DNA from 3 places in the Paraburkholderia sp. Cpub6 genome. Region 2 is predicted to be linked to each of the others. Evidence: predicted binding sites of a transcription regulator. Region 2 holds the regulator's gene; each other region holds the start of a gene.
What was found. Region 2 encodes HrcA, which represses chaperone genes, less so after heat shock. Its sites were predicted from a motif close to TTAGCACTCNNNNNNNNNGAGTGCTAA; they were not measured.

Region 1: groES (co-chaperone GroES) is a predicted target of HrcA. The motif match lies at 1,880-1,906, and genes of this name have one in related genera.
Region 3: rpoH (RNA polymerase sigma factor RpoH) is a predicted target of HrcA. The motif match lies at 1,414-1,440, and genes of this name have one in related genera.

What each region holds. Positions count from the first base shown of each region.
Region 1 is NZ_JACHDM010000029.1:17,836-21,115, reverse strand. Features, by position in the region: gene groL (chaperonin GroEL) at 1-1,463, opposite strand, end outside; gene groES (co-chaperone GroES) at 1,517-1,807, opposite strand; gene HDG33_RS31200 (FkbM family methyltransferase) at 2,339-3,049, opposite strand.
Region 2 is NZ_JACHDM010000016.1:84,454-87,733, reverse strand. Features, by position in the region: gene recN (DNA repair protein RecN) at 1-357, opposite strand, end outside; gene HDG33_RS24175 (NAD kinase) at 424-1,326, opposite strand; gene hrcA (heat-inducible transcriptional repressor HrcA) at 1,537-2,556, shown strand; gene hemH (ferrochelatase) at 2,738-3,280, shown strand, end outside.
Region 3 is NZ_JACHDM010000005.1:302,595-305,874, forward strand. Features, by position in the region: gene cydP (cytochrome oxidase putative small subunit CydP) at 1-8, opposite strand, end outside; gene rpoH (RNA polymerase sigma factor RpoH) at 417-1,352, opposite strand; gene HDG33_RS12435 (acyloxyacyl hydrolase) at 1,709-2,281, shown strand; gene HDG33_RS12440 (nuclear transport factor 2 family protein) at 2,323-2,706, shown strand; partial or broken gene HDG33_RS12445 (2-isopropylmalate synthase) at 2,904-3,280, opposite strand, start outside.

The DNA of each region.
Region 1 (3,280 bases), on a different contig from region 2:
AGGTCGACGTACTCGCCGGTCGCTGCGTTGTAGCCGTAGTTGCCCTTGCCAGCAGCAACCGCTGCCACGACGACACTCGCTTCTTCGCCACCGTTGGCGACGATCTGGCGCAGCGGCTCTTCCATGGCGCGCAGAACGATCTTGATACCTGCGTCCTGATCGGCGTTAGCGCCCTTCAGGCCAGCGATTGCCGTACGTGCACGGATCAGCGCGACGCCGCCACCCGCCACGATGCCTTCTTCCACAGCCGCGCGCGTTGCGTGCAGTGCGTCTTCGACACGTGCCTTCTTTTCCTTCATTTCGACTTCGGTCGCAGCACCGACCTTGATCACCGCAACACCGCCTGCCAGCTTGGCGACGCGCTCTTGCAGCTTTTCACGGTCGTAGTCCGAGGTCGCTTCTTCGATCTGCGTGCGCACTTGCTTGACGCGAGCTTCGATGTTCGCTGCTTCGCCAGCGCCGTCGATGATCGTGGTGTTTTCCTTGCCCACTTCGATGCGCTTCGCCTGGCCCAGTTCAGCCAGCGTTGCCTTCTCGAGCGTGAGGCCGGTTTCTTCAGCGATGACCTGACCGCCGGTCAGGATCGCGATGTCTTCCAGCATCGCCTTACGACGATCGCCGAAGCCCGGAGCCTTGACGGCAACGGTCTTCAGGATGCCGCGGATGTTGTTGACGACCAGCGTTGCGAGCGCTTCGCCTTCGACGTCTTCAGCGATGATCAGCAGCGGACGGCCAGCCTTCGCGACTTGCTCGAGCACCGGCAGCAGGTCACGGATGTTCGACACCTTCTTGTCGTGCAGCAGCACGAACGGGTTCTCGAGCACGGCGACTTGCTTGTCCGGGTTGTTGATGAAATACGGCGACAGGTAGCCGCGGTCGAATTGCATACCTTCGACGACGTCCAGCTCGTCTTGCAGCGACTTGCCGTCTTCGACGGTGATCACGCCTTCCTTGCCGACCTTGTCCATTGCTTCAGCGATGCGCTCGCCGATCGACGAATCGCTGTTCGCCGAGATCGCGCCAACCTGGGCGATTTCCTTGTTGGTCGTGCACGGCTTGCTGATCTTGCGCAGTTCTTCGATTGCGGCTGCAACAGCCTTGTCGATACCGCGTTTCAGGTCCATCGGGTTCATGCCCGATGCGACGTACTTCATGCCTTCGCGGACGATCGATTGCGCGAGAACCGTAGCGGTCGTCGTGCCGTCGCCTGCGTTGTCGCTGGTCTTGGAAGCGACTTCCTTGACCATTTGCGCGCCCATGTTCTGGAGCTTGTCCTTCAGTTCGATCTCTTTCGCGACCGACACACCGTCCTTGGTGACCGTCGGGCCGCCGAAGCTGCGCTCGAGAACCACGTTGCGGCCCTTCGGACCCAGCGTGACCTTCACGGCGTTGGCGAGAATATTCACGCCTTCGACCATCTTGGCACGGGCGGAATCACCGAATACGACGTCTTTAGCTGCCATCTTCTAACTCCTTGAATACTTTGGATATAACCGGTGAAGTAGCGACCTTGCGCTTACTTCTGCACCACGGCCATGATGTCTTCTTCGCGCATCACGAGCAGTTCGTTGCCGTCGACCTTGACGGTCTGGCCTGCGTACTTGCCGAACAGGACGCGGTCGCCGACCTTCACGTCGAGCGCAATGGCTGCGCCCTTGTCGTCGCGCTTGCCCGGGCCGACTGCGAGGATTTCACCTTGATCCGGCTTTTCCGCTGCGGCTTCGGGGATCACGATGCCCGACGCGGTCTTGGTTTCCTGATCCAGACGTTTGACGATCACGCGATCATGCAAAGGACGAAGGTTCATACATACTCCTCTCTGATTGAGACTGAAGAACGCTGAGAAAAACCCGGCTGGCCGAGCCAACCGGAGATGTTGTTAGCACTCTCGTGCAGCGAGTGCTAATTATATGGACGGGCAGTGACAAATTCAAGAAGGGGGAACGCGGTCGAAGGTCTCTGACCCTGAAACGTGATTCGCTCGGGCTTGAACCCCGCCCCGTGCGGAACGTCTGCCGTTCGGCATTTTCTCTAAGAAAACAATAATTTACCGACGTGTTGCGTCGAGATTCGGCCCTTCGTGAAGAAAGAGGCGAGCCATGACGAGGCAGCGACTTCGGAGCGGCGCGCCCGCTCGAAACGTCAAACCCAGGGAAATCCCCATAAGCGCGGGCCGTTACGATAGTCAGCCTTCAGGCAAGTCGAGGCGGCTCGTGAATGTGCTTCACGGCTGAGGCACCAGTCGGTCCAGGTATATCTGGACCGTTGCAGCGGCCGTTGATAGTGGGATTGTGAAATTGATAGCAGCTGCAAGGACGATACTTGCAGAACCGTAGCGCTATAACTGAGTTCGAAAGATTTGAGATCTTTCCACTCTGAAGATCAGCGACAAATATGTCCAACTGACAAGTCGGTAATTGCGCTCCTCCAGATAGCGAAATATGGCGGAATCTATTACTTCCCTTATCGAAGTCAGCGTCGACTCCACAATGATGATCTTTGGTTTATACCTGCTGATATCAATCGATCGCAAGACTTCGTAATCGTGACCTTCCACGTCGATGGAAAGCAGATCGATTTCCTGGCCGGCGTACGGGGTGTGCTCGAGAACGTCGTTCAATGTGGTGGTTTCAACGGTCCGGACAGAGATAGGCTTCTGGACTTCGGCCGCAGCCACTATGGGATCTATGGTCGAAGTCAACCCATAATTTGAAAAATTATAGACTTCCTTGAGCTGTTTCTCGTTCGAGACGGCCGCACATACATTGACATCACCAGACCGCGCAAGAGAAAACGTTTCAATTTTCACTGGATCCATGTCTATGTTGATGCCGCGCCAACCACGCTTGTAAAGCGCATGTGTGTTCGAGAACTTGACAGGGTGGTATGCACCAACGTCGACATAAACACCCTTATTGCACCGGGGACTGATTATCTCGCGCAACACCGCGTCCTCTCCAAACTGCGAGTAGTACAAACGCGGCCCGCGTGTTATCCACGTCTTGCGGACGAGCCAAAGGAAGTGTCCGAACGTCTTCGGGTTCAACATAATCGCTCCCCACTTCGAAACGATAACGGCAATAGGTCAAACAGCGTTTGACCTGGAAGCTTGCCGAGCAGAAGGTCGGTCCGGCATTACGTTAGCTAATATTCGCATAGCAGGCCTCATTACCGCTGCAAATGTGCCGTAGTACGGACAAAACGATATTCGCGAATTAGTTACATGCTCGAAAAGTCGTTGACAGTTACATCTGCAGACTACTCGACGGTTAGCCGAACA
Region 2 (3,280 bases):
CGCGAGCGTGGCCGCCGTACCGTTGATGAACGCGCGCGAGCGGCCGTTCGCGTCGACCACCCGCCGCAGCATCACGGTGCCGCCGTGCTGGCCGTCGTCGGCCGCGCCGAGCGCCTGCGTGTCGAGCCATTGATCGACCTGTGCGTGCGTCTCGAACTCCGCGGTGATGTCGGCGCGGCTCTCGCCGGTGCGCACGACGCTCGCCTCGGCGCGCGCGCCTAGTGCCAGCGCGAGCGCGTCGATCAGGATCGATTTGCCGGCGCCGGTTTCGCCCGAGAAAACGGTAAAGCCGCTGTCGAATTCGAGGTCGAGCGCGGCGACGATGACGAAGTCGCGTATCGAGAGGTGGCGAAGCATGGAGGTCGTCGGGTGAGCTTGGGATTCGGGTGGCGGCCGCGGCGGCGTGCGAAATCAAAGTGCCGCTTACGGCCTCGGGTCTTCTTCGTGCGACGGGTACTCGTGCCAGTGCAGCTTCTTGCGTAGCGTCGCATAGTAGCTGTAGCCGACCGGATGCAGCATCGGCACCGTGTGGCGCGAACGGCGCACCTCGATCGTGTCACCGAGCTCCAGCGACGTGAACGACTGCATGTCGAAATTGACGTTCACCTCGCGCCCGGAAACGATCTGGATGCTGACCTTCGATTCGTCCGGCAGCACGATCGGCCGGTTCGACAGCGCGTGCGGCGCGATCGGCACGAGCACGATGCCCTGTAGTTGCGGATGCAGGATCGGCCCCTGCGAGGACAGCGCGTACGCGGTCGAGCCGGTCGGCGTCGCGACGATCAGGCCGTCCGAGCGCTGGTTGTACATGAAGCGGCCGTCGACCGACACGCGCAACTCCGCCATGCCCGAGAAGCCGCTGCGGTTGACCACCACGTCGTTGAACGCGAGCGCGTGGTAGATCGGCGTGCCGTCGCGCACGATGCGCGCTTCGAGCAGCACGCGCTCCTCGCGCTCGAAATTGCCGGACAGCATCTGCGGCACGATCTCGCGCATGTCGGAGATCGGAATGTCCGTGATGAAGCCGAGCCGCCCGTGGTTGATGCCGATCAAGGGCGTGCGATACGGCGCGAGCTGGCGGCCGATGCCGAGCATCGTGCCGTCGCCGCCGAGCACCACGGCGACGTCGGCGCGCGCGCCGATCTCGGCGAGACGCAGCGCCGGATAGTCGGTCACGCCGATTTCGTCGGCGGTGTCTGCTTCGAACACGACTTCCAGGCCGAGCTTCGCGATGCAGGCGGCGAGCGCGGTCAGCGGCTCGCCGATGCCTGGCGTATTGCTGCGCCCGACGAGCGCGACGGTCTTGAACTGGCTGGTCACTTGCATGCCGGCATTACACCATAGGTAGGGCCTGAAAAGAACCGCAGACCAACCCGGTTGTGGGGCGGCGCACGCAGGGCGTCTGCGTATGTCGCGATTATCGTTAGAATGGTGAAGACCCGATGACATGCGAGCCCGCCGACGGCGGTGCATTCGCCGGGAGCGGGCGCCGCGGGCGCTCTCGGCTGCCATGCCAATGAGCTAAAATTTTTCGTCATGCTAGATCCTCGCGCACAAACCCTCCTCAAAACGCTGATTGAGCGCTACATCGCCGAAGGTCAGCCGGTCGGCTCGCGCACGCTGTCACGTTTTTCGGGCCTCGAACTGAGTCCGGCCACGATCCGCAACGTGATGTCGGACCTCGAGGATCTGGGGCTCGTGATCAGTCCGCATACGTCGGCAGGGCGCATTCCGACGCCACGCGGCTACCGCCTGTTCGTCGACACGATGCTGACCGTCGAATCCGCCGCCGACGAGGAGGTGGTGACGCGCACCGTCAAGACCACGCTGCAGGTGGGCGAGCCGCAGAAGATCGTCGCCGCGGCGGCGAGCGTGCTGTCAAATCTGTCGCAGTTCGCCGGCGTCGTGCTCACGCCGCGTCGCAGCCACGTGTTCAAGCAGATCGAATTCATGCGCCTGTCCGACCAGCGCATTCTGCTGATCATCGTGACGCCCGAAGGCGACGTGCAAAACCGCATCCTCGCCACCCAGCGCGACTTTTCGCCTTCGCAGCTGGTGGAAGCCTCCAATTACATCAACGCGCACTTCGCGGGCCTCTCGTTCGACGAGGTGCGCCGCCGCCTGCGCGAGGAAATCGACGAGCTGCGTGGCGACATGACCTCGCTGATGCACGCGGCCGTCACCGCCAGCACCGACGAATCCGACACCGGCGAGACCGTGTTGATCTCGGGCGAGCGCAATCTGCTCGAAGTCGCCGATCTTTCGTCGGACATGGCGCGCCTGCGCAAGCTGTTCGATGTGTTCGACCAGAAGACCAGCCTCCTTCAGTTGCTCGACGTGTCGAGTCACGCGGCGGGCGTGCAAATATTCATTGGCGGCGAATCGAATCTGGTACCGATCGAGGAAATGAGCGTCGTCACCGCGCCGTACGAGGTGAACGGCAAGATCGTCGGCACGCTCGGTGTGATCGGACCGACCCGCATGGCCTACAGCCGCGTGATTCCGATCGTGGACATAACCGCGCGGCTGTTGTCCATGACGCTCAGCCAGCAGTAGTCCTCGGGCTCCGCGGAACTGTCGTCATCGCAGTCCGTGGCGACCATGATGCGCGAACGCGCGGTGTCTGCCAATCGTCCGAATGGCCAGGGGTCTCTGGCGGCGCCGGGCAGAACCCGCGCCGCTATAATGAATCTCCATTGAATCGACTCGCCGCAAAATGCGGTGATTTCTGCTACCTATGCGCTTCGACCTCGAGCGGCCTTCACAGAACGCCACGTCGCATCGCGTCGCCGTGTTGCTGATCAATCTCGGCACGCCCGACGCGCCGACGCCGCGCGCGGTGCGCCGCTACCTCGCGCAGTTCCTGTCCGATCCTCGCGTGGTCGAAATTCCGGCGCTGCTGTGGCAGCTCATTCTGCGTCTGCTGATTCTGCCGTTTCGCGGCCGCAGCTCTGCGAAGAAGTATGCGGCGGTGTGGATGCCCGAGGGCTCACCGCTGCGCGTCCACACCGAAAAGCAGGTCGAGGGCCTGCGCCATCTGCTGCAACTGAACGACTACACGGTGCTGGTCGACTACGCGATGCGCTACGGCACGCCCGGCATTCCGGCAATGCTGAACCAGCTGAAGCTCGCGGGCGCCGAGCGCGTGTTGCTGATGCCGATGTATCCGCAGTATTCGGCGTCGGCCACTGCGACCGCGTTCGACGAAGCCTTTTCCGCGCTCAAGCGCATGCGCAACCAGCCGGAAATCCGCACCGTGCGCCAGTACGCCGATCACCCG
Region 3 (3,280 bases), on a different contig from region 2:
ATGGTCATGATCGGTCGAAGACGACTTCACGCCGGTGAGTCCGGCTGGATCCAGACCGCCCTGGCCGTCAGGCAGTCTGGCGAATGCATGCCGATTGTAGGAGGTGAACCTCGCGCGCTCAGGTTTAGCCATGCGGCAACACGTCGCGAAACTTGCCGCGTCTGTGCAGTATTGCTACCGGACTTGCGATACGTCAAGAAACGCTTACCGGCCTCGACAAGCCGGCTTGCGGATAGGCCGACGCGAAGCGCGGCCGCGGGGACGCAAGAAAGGGCGAAAAGAATGAAAAGGCCCCGCCGTCTTGCGAGGGCGGGGCTTGAGCGCGATGGTCGCTAAATGGAGCGACCGATTAACGCGTGTCGTTTTTACCTATGTCATGGGCGGGACACAATTGACGCGCGCATGGCTTCGACGCTTTACGCGTATTCGGTCAGCGCGCCGCGCATCTTCTTCATCGCGCTGGCTTCGATCTGGCGGATACGTTCGGCCGAGACACCGAACTCGTCGGCCAGCTCGTGCAACGTGGAGCCGCCCGAGCCATCGTCGGCCACCTTCAGCCAGCGCGCTTCGATGATGCGGCGGCTGCGCGGATCGAGCGCGTCGAGCGCGCTTGCGATGCCGTCGCTTTGCAGCCGGTCGCGCTGACGCGAAGCCAGCACGGCAGTCGGCTCACTATGCGAGTCGGCCAGATAGGCGATTGGCGCGTACGACTCCTCGCCGTCTTCGACCTGACCTTCGAGCGCGATATCGCCGCCCGACAGACGCGTCTCCATCTCCGCGACCTCTTCGCGCTTCACGTTCAGCTCCTTCGCGAGACCCTCGATCTCGTCCGGCGTGAACGCGCCAAGCCCCTGCTTGTGGCTGCGCAGGTTGAAGAACAGCTTACGCTGCGCCTTGGTGGTGGCGACCTTCACCATGCGCCAGTTGCGCAGGATGTACTCGTGGATCTCGGCCTTGATCCAGTGCATCGCGTACGACACGAGGCGCACGTTTTGCTCGGGATCGAAGCGCTTGACCGCTTTCATCAGGCCGATGTTGCCTTCCTGGATCAGATCGGCGTGCGGCAACCCGTAACCGAGGTAGTTACGCGCGATGGACACGACGAGTCGCAGGTGCGACAGCACCAGGCGGCGCGCAGCCTCCAGATTGTCGTGTTCGCGCAACTCGGTGGCGAACTGGCGTTCCTCCGCCGGCGTCAGCATCGGAATCCGGTTGACCGCCTGGATGTAGGCGTCGATGTTGCCCAGATGACCGGACAGCAGCGAGGAATGCGAGAGCGCCAGTGCACCTGCCGGAGCGGCCTTAGCCGACGACGGGCTCAAAGTACTCGGAAGGGTCATTGCATGGCTCACGTGTGAAGCTCCTTTGGAATCAGACAATAGCGTACTCAGTAAACGACTCCAGCGATGGATGTTAGCACTCAGATCTGCCGAGTGCTAATACTTAGAGGTCGCAGGGGCATCCGAGTTCCCGAAAATCCTATTGAGTTTTGACTTCTGATAGCCATCATACGCTCTATTTGCCTTGCGCGTTGGACCTGTACAAAGTACCGCTGGGAGCGGTTGCAGGCTCATGTTTGACTGACATCGTCCCCGTTTTTAAAGAGAATAATTGCTGGTCATGGGCATTATCTGGGAAATACTTGCTCCTGAATTCGTGCTTGGAATAAAGGGGGCGCTCGCTTAATACTCGGCAGTATGGGGGGCGGATGAACAGGCAGAATCTCGTGGTGTGTGGGCTTACTCTAAAAAGCACGTTTGCCGTTCTGCTCGTTCTGCTGTTGGGTGCGGCGGGCGCGTCCCAAGCTGAGCAGTTCGGCGTGCAGGTGGCCGCCGGCGTCGGCGACCATCACGTCAGGACGCTCGATCTCGGCGTGGTCTGGGATCCAAACCTGACCTGGTGGCAGATCGGCGACTGGCATTTCGCGCTGCTCGGCGAGGCGCATGTCGCGTGGTGGCACACCAATGAAGGAAACGTTCACGACAACATCGGCGAGATCGGTGTGACGCCGGTGATCCGCTTCATCAGGTCGTCGGGTTCGGTGCGGCCATTCATCGAGGTGGGTGCCGGCGTCCGGCTGCTGACCAGCCCGCGCATTTCTTCCGACTTCACGTTGGGCACCGCGTGCCAGTTCGCCGAGATGGCGGGCGTCGGGTTGCGGTTCGGCGCTCGTGAGCAGTATGTCGCCGGCTACCGCTTCCAGCATGTCTCCAATGGCGGTATCAAAGAGCCGAATCCTGGTATAAATTTCAGCCAGCTATATTTGCAATATCACTTCTGACCGTGGCCGCCTGCGGCTCGCGGTGTTCGAGGGGCTCTGCAATGGCGGCAAAGATGATCGAAGCGATTCGCGGGCTCGAGCGAGAGCGTTTTCGCGCGATGGTCGATGGCGATGGGCAGTCGCTCGACACGCTGCTCGCGGACAACGTGAGCTACGTCCATACGAATGGCAAGCGCGAGACGAAGCGGCAGTTCATCGACGGGATCACCGCGGGGCGCCGTCGTTATCGGCAAATCGAGGTGCAGTCGCAGGATGTCTTGCCGGCCGGGCGCGAGACCTACGTCGTCACGGGCCGCGCGCTGATCGAGATGGAGGCGAACAACGGCGCGCTCCTGTTTCCGATTGCCTATACCGCGATTCACACGCACGAAGACGGGCAGTGGCGACTGATCGCGTGGCAGGCGACCCGTTGCGCGCTCGAGTGAGATTCTCATCGGGCGGGCGCGCCTCGTGAGCGCGTCTTCAGCGGCAGCGGAATGCGGGTGTGCACTCCGCAGCAGCAGGCTCGAGGCCCAACGCGAATTCACGCGGTCGCGCATTCGCCAGCTTTGTCGCGGCTGTTTGCGCCGTGCTCGTCTACATCGGCATCCGCGTCGCGCGCCTCGCGCGTGCCGCGCATCGCTAGCTCTCCCGCATACGGATGCCGCGCCGCCACCGGAAGCCGCGTGCAGCGTTCCGCCACGCGCCTGATCGTCGCGAGATCCGAGAAATCCAGACCGCTGTCGATACCCATCGCGTCGAGATTCATCGCGACTGTGACGAGATCGACGTTGCCGGTGCGCTCGCCATTGCCGAACAGACAGCCTTCGATGCGATCCGCGCCGGCCAGCAGCGCGAGCTGCGCCGCGGCCACGGCGGTGCCGCGATCGTTGTGCGGATGCACCGACAGCACGATGCTGTCGCGGTAACCGAGGTTGCGATGCATCCATTCGATCTGGTCGGCGAACACGTTCGGCGTGGCCGCTTCGACGCTTGCCGGCAGGTTGACGATCATCTTGT